One region of the Streptomyces sp. NPDC050147 genome, then DNA from elsewhere that is predicted to be linked to it. Evidence: riboswitches for the same ligand, from Rfam matches in the RefSeq annotation. Region 1 holds a riboswitch; each other region holds the start of a gene.
What was found. Region 1 has a riboswitch for cyclic di-AMP ahead of AB0I94_RS20165 (C40 family peptidase). Riboswitches for the same ligand answer to the same signal wherever they lie in the genome.

Region 1 (3,199 bases):
CGGTCCAGGTGCGCCCGGACGACCTCGCGCGCGGACACCTCGCGGGTGCGGATCCTGACGGCGAGTTCGCGGGCGGTGAGGTGGACGAGCTCGGGGGGCGGGGGGAATGGGTGAGCGTCCGCGGCTTCGGCGGATCGGTGCGTTTCGGGGCTCATGCGACACCTTCGGCTCGGGGCGGCGGAGATCGCGACGAGGCGGAGTATGCCCACGCCGCCGCGCCGGTCATCCGTTCCGCACCAGAACCCTCGCCACAACGCTACGTACGTCCTGTACATTTTTTACAGGAAGTCTTGGGGAGCAGCCGACCCCGGCAGAGGAGAGACGCGCCATGAACCGACCGATCGCCCGTTATGTCCTGCCCGAGTTCACCGAACGCTCCAGCACGGGGCAGCGGACGCTGGACCCGTACTCGAAGCTGCTCGAGGAGCGCATCGTCTTTCTGGGGACGCCGATCGACGACACGTCGGCCAACGACGTGATGGCGCAGTTCATGCACCTCGAATACCTGGCGCCCGATCGCGACATCTCGCTCTACATCAACTCCCCGGGCGGCTCGTTCAGCGCGATGACCGCGATCTACGACACGATCCAGTTCGTCACCTGCGACGTGGCGACGACCTGCCTGGGACAGGCCGCGTCGTCGGCCGCCGTCCTGCTGGCCGCCGGCACCCCCGGCAAGCGGTCCGCGCTGCCCGGCGCCCGCGTGCTGATCCACCAGCCCTCGCTCGCCGAGCCGATCCAGGGCCAGACCTCCGACCTGGCGATCCAGGCCGACGAACTCCTGCGCACCCGCGCGCGGCTGGAGAAGCTGCTCGTCCAACACACGGGCCAGAGCGCCGAACGTGTCGCGGCCGACATCGAGCGGGACAAGATCCTCGACGCGGCCGAGGCAGTTGAGTACGGCCTGGTGGACCGAGTCATCGCCAGCCGCAAGTCGTCTTCGCGCACTCCGAACCCGCACACCCCGGACGCGGGGTGAACCGCCGATGCTGCCGCCCGAACTGCCCCCGCTGCCCGCTCTGACCCGCGCCGAGGGCGAGTTGATCGACCGGTACCTCGAAGTGGTCGACCTGCTGGGCCGGATCAACCCCGGCCGCGCCTCGGACACCTACGGCGGACTGCGTGCCGCCCAGGCCCTGGTGGCCGGCGCGACCGCCCTGCGGGACGCGCTGACGCTCATGCATCAGCGGGGCGAGAGCACCGTGCACGCGCCGACGTTGGCCCGTGCGCTGCGCGTTCTCGACGGGGAGCGGCGGACAGGACGGGTCACCGTGCCGCCCCCGTCGGCGTCCTGAGCGCCCGTCACCCGGGCCCTCGAACTCAGTTGTGTCCGGGGCCGATCTCAAACGAACCAAACGGGCTACCTCGTTCGGCGTAGACATCCGTCCTTTTTTGAGACGTCTTCAGTTGCGTCAGTTGTGTACGCGTGAGCCGGAATTACTCGTTCCGGTGCTGGTCGAACGATCATCCGGTGCCCTCTCCGCTCCCCGAATCCGACCTTGTCCACCCGAACGGTTCAGGCGTGAGGAGCCTCACAAAACACCGTTTCGACTCGGAATTCGTGCCCTTGACGGGTCAAGATCCCTTCCGACGACAAGCCCCCGCCACCACGGCGGGGCGGTCCGAGCGGACGCCAAATCCTGCCGCCGCCCGGATGACCGGTCGACATCTGTGCATCGGCAGGAGTGGAGGACCCAGGCATGACGGGTCGGTCCGGAAAGTCCGGACGACGGCCCTTGGGGTGAAGCCGCACACAGCGGCCGGGCAACTTCGCCAGCCCGAATCCGACAGGTCATCCTTCACAGGCGGTTGACGAAGGGTTGCGCATGACCGCGCTGAATCATGTCCCGTCGCTGCTCACCAGGGCCGGATCCGTGTCCGCCCTCACGCTCGCCGTCGTAGGCGGCACCCTCGTGGCCCCAGGGCTCACGTCGGAGGCAGAGGCGGCCACTCACGGGACGAAGGCGCTCAAGATCGCCGCCGCCAAGAAAGGCTCCCCGTACCGCTACGGAGCGACGGGACCGAACCGGTTCGACTGCTCGGGCCTGACCCAGTACTCGTTCAAGCGCGCGGGCAAGAAACTGCCGCGCACCGCCGGACAGCAGTACAACAAGACCCGCCACATCTCCGCGTCCAACCGAGTCCGCGGTGACCTGGTCTTCTTCCACTCCGGCCGGAACGTCTACCACGTCGGCATCTACGCGGGTAAGGGCCGCATCTGGCACGCCCCCAAGTCGAACACCGTGGTGCGGCTCGAGAAGATCTGGACGAAGAGCGTCTGGTACGGCAGGGTGCGCTGATCTTCCGTCACCGGCGGTCGGCCGGGCGGCGGTAGCGGTGGCGGTGGCCTCACGGCCGCCGTCACCGCCCGCCCGGCCCGGCGCGGCCCCCGCCCGGCCCTCTGGTCGGCGCGCCCGCCAGGCGTGGGGCGCGTGGGCGCGGATACTCGTGCGCCATGGCCGAAAACAACAGCTCTCACACCTCGGACGACCCACCGCGCAACGAGACGCGCTTCGAGCGCGCCGACCGCAACTTCGCGGAGCTTCTCCAGGAGCTGCGCGTCACGCAGGCCGGGGTGCAGATCCTCTTCGCCTTCCTGCTGACGCTCGCCTTCACCGAGCGCTTTCCCTCCCTCGACACGATGCAGCGCACCACCTACGTGACCACGCTGCTGCTCGCCGTGCTCGCCGCGGCGCTGTTCACCGCTCCGGCCGCCGTGCACAGGTCGCTCTTCCAGCAGCACGCCAAGCCACTGATCGTGCGCGTGTCGTCCCGCCTCGCCGGCATCGGTCTGACGGTCCTGGTGTTCGCGGTCTCCAGCGCCGTGCTCCTGGTCGTCGACGTGGCGGTGGGCCGGACCGGCGGGATCATCGCGGGGGCGGGCACGCTGGTGGTGTGCGCGGGCCTGTGGGGGCTGCTTCCCCTTCTGGTGCGCCGCGCGCGCGACGAGGGAGATGCGGACACGTCGGACGACGTCAGGCCGTCAGCGCCTCGGTGAGGAGCACCAGGCCGAGGACGCTCAGCGCGACGCCCGTGCCCCCCTCGATCGCACGGGCCGTACGCGGCTTGCGCAACCACCGCCCGAGCCGGTCGACAAGGAGCGCGACGACCGGGAACCACACCAGGGCGAGGGCCACGATGATCGACGCGAGCAGCAGTGTCCTGGGCATCGCGGGGCTGCCCGCGGGCACGAACTGCG
Region 2 (3,199 bases), on a different contig from region 1:
GCGCGCGTGGCCCGCATCCCCCCGGGAATGCGGGCCACGCGCGCGTGGACGGGACCTCGGTGACCGCTCAGGCGGGCCGCACCACGCTGTGGATGGGCATGTAGTAGATCGACTCGACGCGGACGTTCGTGCCCGGCTTCGGGGCGTGGATCATCTTGCCGTCGCCGATGTATATCCCCACGTGGCTGATGTCGTCGTAGAAGAAGACCAGGTCGCCCGGCTTGGCGTCGGCCGTCTTCACGGTCGTGCCGACCTTCACCTGGTCCCACGTCGTACGCGGCAGGGAGATCCCCGCGGCCTTCCAGGCGTCCTGGGTGAGCCCGGAGCAGTCGTAGGAGTCGGGGCCGGCGGCGCCCCACACGTACGGCTTGCCGATTTGACCCTCGGCGAAGTTGATCACCTTCGCGGCCTTCGTCGCGTAACCACTGTCCGTGCCGCCAGAGCCAGAGCCAGAGCCAGAGCCTGCGCCCGTGTCGGTGCCGGAGCCCGAACCCGAGCCCGAGTCCGGGGTCGTCTCCTTCTCCTTCTCGCGTTCCTTGGCCGCGGCCTCCTCGGCCGCCTTGCGCTTGGCCTCCGCCTCGGCTTCCTGCTTGCGCGCCAGCTCGGCGGCCTTGCGCTTGGCCTCTTCTTCCTTCTTCTTCTCGATCGCCGCCAGCCGTGCCTTCTCCTCGGCCGTCAGCTCCGAGAGCAGCGTGCGCGCCTGACCCAGCTTCTTCTGGACGGTCTGCTTGCTCGTCCTGAGATCGTCCCGTGAGTCGCTCAGCGTCTCCAGGCTCTTGGCGGCCTTCGTGCGCTGCTTCGTCGCCGAGGCCTGTTGCGTCTGGTAGTCGTCGACCGCCTTCTTCTGGCGCGCGGTCAGCCGTTCCGACAGGTGGTTCTGGGCGAAGTACCCCTCCGGGTCGTCGGCGAGCAGCATCGTGGCGGTCTCCGAGACGCCGCCGGTGCGGTACTGGGCCGCGGCGAACGTGCCCAGCTGTTGGTGGGCCTCGTTCAGCTTGTCCGTGCGCTTGGCCACATCGTCGAGAAGGGTGTCGACCTTCTTGCGCTGCTTGTCGGTGCGCTCCTTGACCGAGTTGTACTTCTGGGTGGCTACGCCCGCCTGGTGATAGAGGTCGTCGACCTTCTTCTGCACCTCTTCGAGGCTGGGCTTCTCGGGTGCGGACGGTGCCGCTTGCGCGCTCTGTGACAGGAGAGCCACGGAGGTGAGGGCTGCCGTCGTGATGCCGAGGGCGGGAGCGGCGCGTAGGCCGGCCATGCGGGTCCGCGGCTTGCGGTGCGACGCCAAGGGAGGCGACTCCTTCCGTAGACCGCCTACCGGGTTAGCTGTCGGGTTCGGGCGGGTGGTTCCGGAAGGTTGCCCTACGGTCCCGTACCGCGTACGGGACCGATTCACCCCAAGTTCATCGTGGGTCCCCGGCTCCGAGGAGATCGAACTCGGCGGAGGCCACCCGTTCCCGGCGGGGTTCGCCGGTGGGAGTACGAGCGGCCCGCGGAGCACGCTAGCCAACTCGTGTGGCTCGTGTGAAGGTTGATGTTCGATATGCCCGATACATTTTCGTTACTTTACGAAGCTCTTGACGCGGGCACGCCGTGTTATGACGGAGAGTGGCAGGGCGTGGGCGTGGCGTAGGCGGGTGTGACGTGGCCGGAACCCGGAGCGGGTTGTCAGTGGGGCCGCCTAGACTCGGGAGGCGATGAGCAGCCTCTTTGATGACAGCTTCCTGGCGGACCTCCAGCCCTCGCGGGCTTCGGAGGAGGAGTCCCCGCCGCCGCCCGAGGACAGTGCTCCGGAATCCGTTCCGGATGATCTGTTCGACGGGAAGTTCGACGCGCCCGTGCCCCGGGAGGCGCACTACCGCGGCGGCGCCCCGCGCCCCGTGATCGACCCGGCGGCCCTGCTCGACGGGCTGAACGAGAACCAGCGCGCGGCTGTCGTGCACGCGCACTCCCCGCTGCTCATCGTCGCGGGGGCGGGCTCCGGCAAGACCCGCGTCCTGACGCACCGCATCGCGTATCTCCTGGCAGAGCGGCACGTGCACCCGGGGCAGATCCTGGCGATCACGTTCACCAACAAGGCCGCGGGCGAGATGAAGGAGCGCGTCGAGCAGCTCGTCGGGCCGCGGGCCAACGCGATGTGGGTGTCGACGTTCCACAGCGCGTGCGTCCGCATCCTGCGCCGCGAGTCGAAGAAGCTGGGCTTCACCTCCTCCTTCTCGATCTACGACGCCGCCGACTCCAAGCGGCTCATGGCGCTGGTCTGCCGCGACCTGGACATCGACCCGAAGAAGTTCCCGCCGAAGTCCTTCAGCGCCAAGATCTCGAACCTGAAGAACGAGCTGATCGACGAGGAGACCTTCGCAGGCCAGGCCGCCGACGGCTTCGAGAAGACGCTCGCGCAGGCGTACGCGATGTACCAGTCGCGGCTGCGCGAGGCGAACGCCCTCGACTTCGACGACCTGATCATGACGACGGTCCACATGTTCCGCGCGTTCCCGGACGTCGCCGAGCACTACCGCCGCCGCTTCCGCCACGTGATGGTCGACGAGTACCAGGACACCAACCACGCGCAGTACGCCCTGGTCCGCGAGCTGGTGGGGCCCTCCGGAGGCGAGGGTGACGACCCCGCCGAGCTGTGTGTCGTGGGCGACGCGGACCAGTCGATCTACGCCTTCCGCGGCGCCACGATCCGCAACATCCTCCAGTTCGAGGAGGACTATCCGAACGCGACCACGATCCTCCTCGAGCAGAACTACCGCTCCACGCAGACGATCCTGACCGCGGCCAACGCCGTCATCGAGCGCAACGAAAGCCGCCGCCCCAAGAACCTGTGGACCAACGCGGGCGCGGGCGCGGGCATCATCGGCTATGTCGCCGACACCGAGCACGACGAGGCGCAGTTCGTCGCCGACGAGATCGACCGGCTCACCGACGCGGGTGACGCGAAGGCGGGCGACGTCGCGATCTTCTACCGGACGAACGCGCAGTCCCGTGTCTTCGAAGAGATCTTCATCCGCGTCGGCCTGCCCTACAAGGTCGTCGGCGGCGTCCGCTTCTACGAGCGCAAGGAGGTCCGGGACGTCCTCGCGTATCTGCGAGTGCTCGCCAATCCGGAGGACTCCGTCCCGCTGCGGCGCATCCTGAACGTACCCAAGAGGGGCATCGGCGACCGCGCGGAGGCGATGATCGACGCGCTCTCGCA
Region 3 (3,199 bases), on a different contig from region 1:
CGGCGCACCGCTGGCCCGGCTCGAAGGTCAGGCCGCCCTCGCGACGCTTCTGCGGCGCCTCCCTGACCTGCGACTCGCGGCGGAACCTGGTGATTTGAGGTGGCGCGGCGGGCTCATCATGCGGGGGCTCCGTACACTCCCCGTGGAGTTCGCGCCCGCACAGCGGAGCAAATATCAGCCGCCTGAACCGACGTCCAGCTGACGCGCCGTCAAGACTGTGACTTTCACGTGATCTCCGCTGCATCGACTTGTGACAAGCGTTCGACTGCCGCTACGTTCACCGACGACTCGGCATCCCGTGCCGCAGTCGTCGCTCCAGTCACGCGAAAGGCAACCGCATGCTCTCCGGCAATGGTCGTCACCGACGCCCCCGCCAGGCCCCGGCCCTGATCGTCGCGGCAGGAGTCGCGGGATCGGCCATCGCCATCCCGCTGCTCGGCGCCACCAGCGCGAGCGCGGCGTCCACCGCCACGTGGGACAAGCTCGCGGAGTGCGAGAGCGGTGGTTCCTGGAGCGCGGACGCCGGCAACGGCTACTACGGCGGTCTCCAGCTCTCGCAGCAGACCTGGGAGGAGTACGGCGGCCTCGACTTCGCGCCGAGCGCCGACCAGGCGAGCCGTTCCCAGCAGATCTCCGTCGCCGAGAAGGTCCTCGACGACCAGGGGCCCAAGGCCTGGCCGAGCTGCGCGCCGACCGCCGGCCTCTCCCAGGACGGCGCCGCCGCCGACGTCGACCCGGGTGCCCCGATCACGACGATTCCTTCTGACGAGCCGTCGGAGTCGCCTGAGTCGTCCGAACCGAGCGAGCCGAGCGAGTCGTCAGAGCCGGGCGAGACGGCCGACTCCTCGGACAGCGCCAAGCCGTCCGAAAAGCCGGACGCCGACGGCGAGTCACGAGACAAGAATCACGACGAGCCGGGCAAGTCGGGCGACCCGGGTGAGTCCGGTGACTCGGCCAAGTCGGACGACCCGGACAAGTCTCGCTCGGAGGACGCCACTTCGACCACCCCTTCGCCCTCCACCGGTGAGAGCGAAGGCCGCCACCGTGGCGGCGGCGCGGGCGACGAGGCGTCCGAAGGCTCCGCCCGCGAGGGTTCGGGCCGACACGCCTCCCGTGGCGACGAGCGCGAGCATGACGTCTCCGAGGGGACGTACACGGTCCGCTCCGGCGACAACCTCTCGCTCATCGCCGACGACCTGGATGTGAAGGGCGGGTGGACCGAGCTGTACGCCGAGAACGAGAAGTCCGTCGGCTCCGACCCCGACCTCATCCTTCCCGGTCAGAGCCTCGATTTGGGCGAAAAGTAAGGGTAGTTGGCGAGTCGCTTTGCGCTCGATGTCCCAATTGGCGCAAGTGAGAGATGGGTCTCAGAAGCCCTGATCGTCTTTGAAATTAGGCGGATCGCATGCCTAACGTCGTGACCGCTCGCCACAGCGGGCCCCGCCGGTCGGTACGCCGAGTCCTGCCAACGGCCGTTCGGGAACAGTCGTCGCGTAAGCGCCGTAGGCAGGAGCGGGGGACCCAAGGTTTGCGCCGGGCCGGTCCGTTGAAAGCCGAGCATCGCGAGAGCGAGCGAGGCGGACGGACAGGAACGGCTAGGGGTTAAGTCGCGCTCAAGAAGCGCGGCCGGGCAACTTCACTGGCCCGAACCCGACAGCTCACCTCGCAGGCGTCGGTGAGGGGATCACTCATGCTGTTTTCCAGCAAGGGCAAGCACCGCCGCCCGTCCAAGGCCACTCGTGTCGTCACGCTCGCCGGTGTCACCGGTGTCGCTGTCGCCGCTCCGCTGATGGCGGCCGGTTCGGCCTCCGCCGCGACGAACTCCGAGTGGGACGCCGTCGCCCAGTGCGAGTCGGGCGGCAACTGGTCCATCAACACCGGCAACGGCTACACGGGCGGCCTGCAGTTCTCGTCGTCCACCTGGGCGGCGTACGGCGGCACGAAGTACGCGCCCACCGCCGACAAGGCCTCCAAGGCCCAGCAGATCGAGATCGGCGAGAAGGTCCTCGCGGGTCAGGGCAAGGGTGCCTGGCCGAGCTGCGGCGTCGGCCTCTCGGGCGCTTCCAACCAGGGTGGCGGTGCGCAGCAGAGCGCCCCGCAGCAGACCCAGGAGCAGCCGCAGAGCAAGCCCAGCGCACAGACCGAGCAGCCGCAGCAGGCCGCCCCCAAGGCGGCCCCGAAGGTCGAGGCCGCACCGCAGGCCGAGTCCAAGAAGACCGTCGAGACGCCGACCGGCAAGACGGTCAAGAAGGGCGACGGCGAGTACAAGGTCAAGAAGGGTGACACCCTCTCCAAGATCGCCGAGGCCAAGGACGTCAAGGGCGGCTGGCACAAGGTCTACAAGCTCAACGGCGACATCATCGACAACGCCGACATGATCTACCCGGGCCAGCAGCTCCACCTGAGCTAGTCCTGGCGGGGTGCTCCCCCTCCCCGCCCCGGTGCGCGTATCCCCCGTACGCACCGGGGCGGGGTTCATTCGGTCCTCGCCCCGGACCTTCCACTCTTTGTTCCGTTCGGAAACATTTTGCTCTCGGTTTGTCCACGGGGCGGTCGCTCGGCTGGCTCTTGTCCGGGAGCCGGTTAGGCTCGTGTCCGCGAGGCCAACGTTTCGCGTACCCGCGTCACATCCCAGAAGGAGATGCTCGTGCCGTCCATCGACGTCGTCGTAGCCCGGGAAATCCTGGACTCCCGAGGCAACCCCACGGTCGAGGTCGAGGTCGGCCTCGACGACGGCAGCACGGGTCGTGCCGCCGTTCCGTCCGGTGCGTCCACCGGTGCTTTCGAGGCCATCGAACTCCGTGACGGTGACCCCAACCGTTACATGGGCAAGGGCGTGGAGAAGGCCGTCCTCGCCGTCATCGAGCAGATCGGCCCGGAGCTCGTCGGGTACGACGCGACCGAGCAGCGCCTGATCGACCAGGCGATGTTCGACCTCGACGCCACCGACAACAAGGGCTCGCTCGGCGCCAACGCCATCCTCGGCGTCTCGCTCGCCGTCGCACACGCCGCGTCGGAGGCCTCCGACCTCCCGCTCTTCCGCTACCTCGGCGGCCCGAACGCGCACCTGCTGCCCGTTCCGATGATGAACATCCTGAACGGCGGGTCGCACGCCGACTCGAACGTCGACATCCAGGAGTTCATGATCGCGCCGATCGGCGCCGAGTCGTTCTCCGAGGCCCTGCGCTGGGGCACCGAG
Region 4 (3,199 bases), on a different contig from region 1:
TGGTGGTGTCCGCCCAGGCCCAGGCGTCGGTGGCCGAACGCGCGGTGATGCCCATCACGTACAGAACACCGTCCGGGGTGGGCTGTGTGGTCCAGTCGGAACCGTCGTAGTGCAACACCTTCGGCCCGGTGTCGTCCTCACCGACCACCCACGCGGCGCCCGGTACCGCGGCGAAGTCCTGATAGGTCCACAGGGTCTGCGGCAGCGGGACGGTGATCCACCCTCCCGCCGACCGGCGCAGGATCTCTCCCGTCCCGGCGCGGTTGTGGAAGATCCACGCCTCCTTGCCGACGAACCGCACCTTGCCGAGCCAGCCCGACTCATCGGCGCCGGGGAAGGTGGTGTCCCGGCTCCACGCCGCGCCGTCCCACCGGTAGAGCATCGGCCGCACCCAGTCGGCGGTGTGCTCGTACCCGGTCGCCCAGGCGTCGCCCGCCCCGCGGGCGGCGAGATCGGACACGGTCACCGGAGGGGCAGCCGCGGGCACCGGCAGCGCCGACCACCTTGGCGTCACGCTCGGCGTACCGGCATCGGCAGGCGGCACGGCCGCGGCCGGCGACCCGGCCGTGACGGGCGACACGGCTGCTGCACACGCGACGACAAGACCGATGATGACCGCACGGAGACCGTTCATGAGACCTCCCAGAACGCGAAGGTCGCTCACCTTATTGGCATGCACCCGTCTGTGAATAGACGGGTGCATGCCAATCTACGGCCCGCGCCTGAGCCCCGGACAGGCTCGCGCCTGAGCCCCGGACGCAGTGCGTGCCGGGGCTCGGGGCGGTCGAGAGGGGGCTCCTAGTAGGGGCCGTTCACGTTGTCGATCGAGCCGTACCGGTCGGCCGCGTAGTTGCAGGCGGCGGTGATGTTGGCGACCGGGTCGTAGCTGTCCAGCGAGGTGCCGGGCACGTGGTAGGCGTCGAAGGTGGGGGCGATGACCTGCAGGAGCCCCTTGGACGGGGTCCCTGCGGCGGCGTTGACGTCCCAGTTGTTGATGGCCAGCGGGTTGCCGGAGGACTCGCGCATCACGTTGCGGTGGATGCCCTCGTAGGTGCCGGGGATGCCGTGCTGGGCCATGACGTCGAGCGACTCCTTGATCCAGCCGTCGAGGTTGTTGGTGTACGTCTTCTTCGCCGGTGCGGCGGCGGGCTCGGCGGCGGTGTTCGTGCGCTTGGAGCGGTCCGCGCGCTCGTCGGACGCCTTGGAGGCGGTCGCATCCTCCGCGGGCTTGGCCGGGGCCTTCTGCCCGATGGTGAGCTTGAGACCGGGGTGGATCAGTCTCGGGTTGTCACCCAGCACGCTGCGGTTGTCCTCGTACAGCTTCTTCCAGCCGCCGCTGACGGAGTGCTCTCGGGCGATCTTGGAGAGCGAGTCGCCCTCGGCGATGACGTAGGTCTTGGGGGCGGCGGGCTTGGCGGCCGCCGCGGGCTGCGCGGCGCCGGCCGAGGTCGCGCCGATCACCGGGAGGACGAGCACGGCGCCGCCCGTGCCCGCCGCGGCGATGCCCCGGCGGAACGAGCTGGACTTGGGACGGCGGTGCTTTCCCTTTGCAGGCATGACGAATTTCCTCTCCGTCGCCTACGAGGTGAGCTGTCGGGTTCGGACGGGAGATGTCCGGTCACACTGCGAATGTGACTTCACCCCGAGCCGTTCCGGAGTCCGGAACGGCGGCTTACCTGGTTCCCCCGCTCCTGCCGTGCGTAAGTGAGTGAGTACGGGAAGGGTTTCCGGACAGCGGCAGGATTCGGCGTTCCATCCGGATTGACGGTGAGGTTAGGCGAGAAAGCCCGGACAGAACAAGGGCGGAATTCGATGGGGGGAATGCGCGGGGGCGATTCTAGTGATCGAAATCCCTTGGCCCCATTGATCAAATAGCCTCAACTTTCTTTGCGTGAAACGAAAATGCGCCGAGCGGCTCTTGAGCGGTCGCGCAGTCGGGTGTGACTCATTCCACTGAAGCGCAATCCCAACTGGGTGCAGAAGTGGCCTTAATCCTCAATTCGGACATAACGCGAGGGCGTTCTTTGTGCGTCAAAAGGGGCATATGGCCTATGTTGTCTAAGTGGTTTGCTGGTCATGGTGGCCTTGTGTGTGACGGTGGGAGGCGGTTCTCGTGTGGGGACTTGGGCGGCAATTCCCACAACGGCCCTGAATCCGTGGCCCAGTTGGCGAACCCTGGATGCGGCTCCTTGTGAGGGAGCCGCATCCTGAGGCCCGATTCGATCCGTTGAGCTTGCTGTAATTGCCCTTGAAGCCTTCGTCATTCGCGGCGGTACGAATGGTCGTCCAGGCCTGCCCCTTCCACTTGGCCTGGAGCAGGACGTACTTCCCGTCGATCTTGTGGTCGTAGAACTTTCCCCAGAAGCTGCCGTTGCGGCGCCCTCTGGAGCGCGCCGCATTGATGGAACCTACGGCGGGCCGGGCTTAGCGGGCGTCAGCCAGGGGGGCCTCTGGTTGCAACCAGGGAGGTAGCGAGGCGGCGCATACCGCCGGAGTTCACTTCACGACGTACGCGCGGACGACCAGGGCAGGCTGTCGTACGTGACGACGGCTCAGTTGTGCCGGGCGCGGGCGGCGAAATGGCCGGCCGACTGCCGTCAGGTGCAGCTGTGCGGCGCTGCCGTCTTTGGGCGTCGACGAGCGCGGCCGACGTGTTCGCCCGTTGGTGCGGCGGGCTGGCAGACCGTTCCATCTGCGGTGCAGTCGATTGAGGTCGGAGGCCGGGTCCGGGGTGAGCAGCGTCTGCGCGCGGCGGCCGAACCGGCCGGGCAGGCCGAGGTGGAGCAGTTCGACGGCGCCGCCGAACTCGCCTCTGTCACACGCCTGTTGGCAGAGACCGGGGTTACCCATTGAGTACCCATACTCATGCCAACGGCCCCATATCTTTCCTACCGTCTGCCGATGAAGAGAAGGGCTCGTCACACGCCACGAAAGTCGTGCTCGGGCCGCATGCGATGCGTCAACGGGGAGTTGCATATGTACATGAAACTGTCGGCCAGACCACTCGTCCGTCTTGCTCTGGTTGCCGGCGTGGTAGGCGCCAGCCTTGCGGCAACGGGAAACGGGTTCGCGGCGACTCCGGCGGAGGCGCCGAGGGCGGCAACGGTGAGTACGTCAGGCGCCACCACGCAGGCGGTGGTCAACCTCGGTCTCGATCGCAGGCAGGCCAGGGCCGTTCAGGAGTGGTTGGCTGCGTTCC

Region 2: it holds a riboswitch for cyclic di-AMP, as region 1 does, so the genes downstream of both, AB0I94_RS35275 (NlpC/P60 family protein) here and AB0I94_RS20165 (C40 family peptidase) in region 1, are expected to answer to the same signal.
Region 3: it holds a riboswitch for cyclic di-AMP, as region 1 does, so the genes downstream of both, AB0I94_RS11445 (transglycosylase family protein) here and AB0I94_RS20165 (C40 family peptidase) in region 1, are expected to answer to the same signal.
Region 4: it holds a riboswitch for cyclic di-AMP, as region 1 does, so the genes downstream of both, AB0I94_RS22120 (LysM peptidoglycan-binding domain-containing protein) here and AB0I94_RS20165 (C40 family peptidase) in region 1, are expected to answer to the same signal.

What each region holds. Positions count from the first base shown of each region.
Region 1 covers NZ_JBFALJ010000012.1:147,166-150,364, reverse strand. The annotation lists gene AB0I94_RS20180 (amidase) at 1-155, opposite strand, end outside; gene AB0I94_RS20175 (ATP-dependent Clp protease proteolytic subunit) at 329-979, shown strand; gene AB0I94_RS20170 (hypothetical protein) at 987-1,295, shown strand; cyclic di-AMP (ydaO/yuaA leader) riboswitch at 1,632-1,823, shown strand; gene AB0I94_RS20165 (C40 family peptidase) at 1,827-2,300, shown strand; gene AB0I94_RS20160 (DUF6328 family protein) at 2,456-2,998, shown strand; gene AB0I94_RS20155 (LysE family transporter) at 2,976-3,199, opposite strand, start outside.
Region 2 covers NZ_JBFALJ010000031.1:16,163-19,361, forward strand. The annotation lists gene AB0I94_RS35275 (NlpC/P60 family protein) at 68-1,285, opposite strand; cyclic di-AMP (ydaO/yuaA leader) riboswitch at 1,293-1,450, opposite strand; gene pcrA (DNA helicase PcrA) at 1,695-3,199, shown strand, end outside.
Region 3 covers NZ_JBFALJ010000005.1:271,313-274,511, forward strand. The annotation lists gene AB0I94_RS11435 (cytochrome P450) at 1-202, shown strand, start outside; gene AB0I94_RS11440 (transglycosylase family protein) at 339-1,307, shown strand; cyclic di-AMP (ydaO/yuaA leader) riboswitch at 1,542-1,687, shown strand; gene AB0I94_RS11445 (transglycosylase family protein) at 1,691-2,410, shown strand; gene eno (phosphopyruvate hydratase) at 2,648-3,199, shown strand, end outside.
Region 4 covers NZ_JBFALJ010000014.1:70,943-74,141, reverse strand. The annotation lists gene AB0I94_RS22125 (hypothetical protein) at 1-634, opposite strand, end outside; gene AB0I94_RS22120 (LysM peptidoglycan-binding domain-containing protein) at 799-1,557, opposite strand; cyclic di-AMP (ydaO/yuaA leader) riboswitch at 1,561-1,717, opposite strand; gene AB0I94_RS22115 (hypothetical protein) at 2,497-2,850, opposite strand; gene AB0I94_RS22110 (peptidoglycan-binding protein) at 3,106-3,199, shown strand, end outside.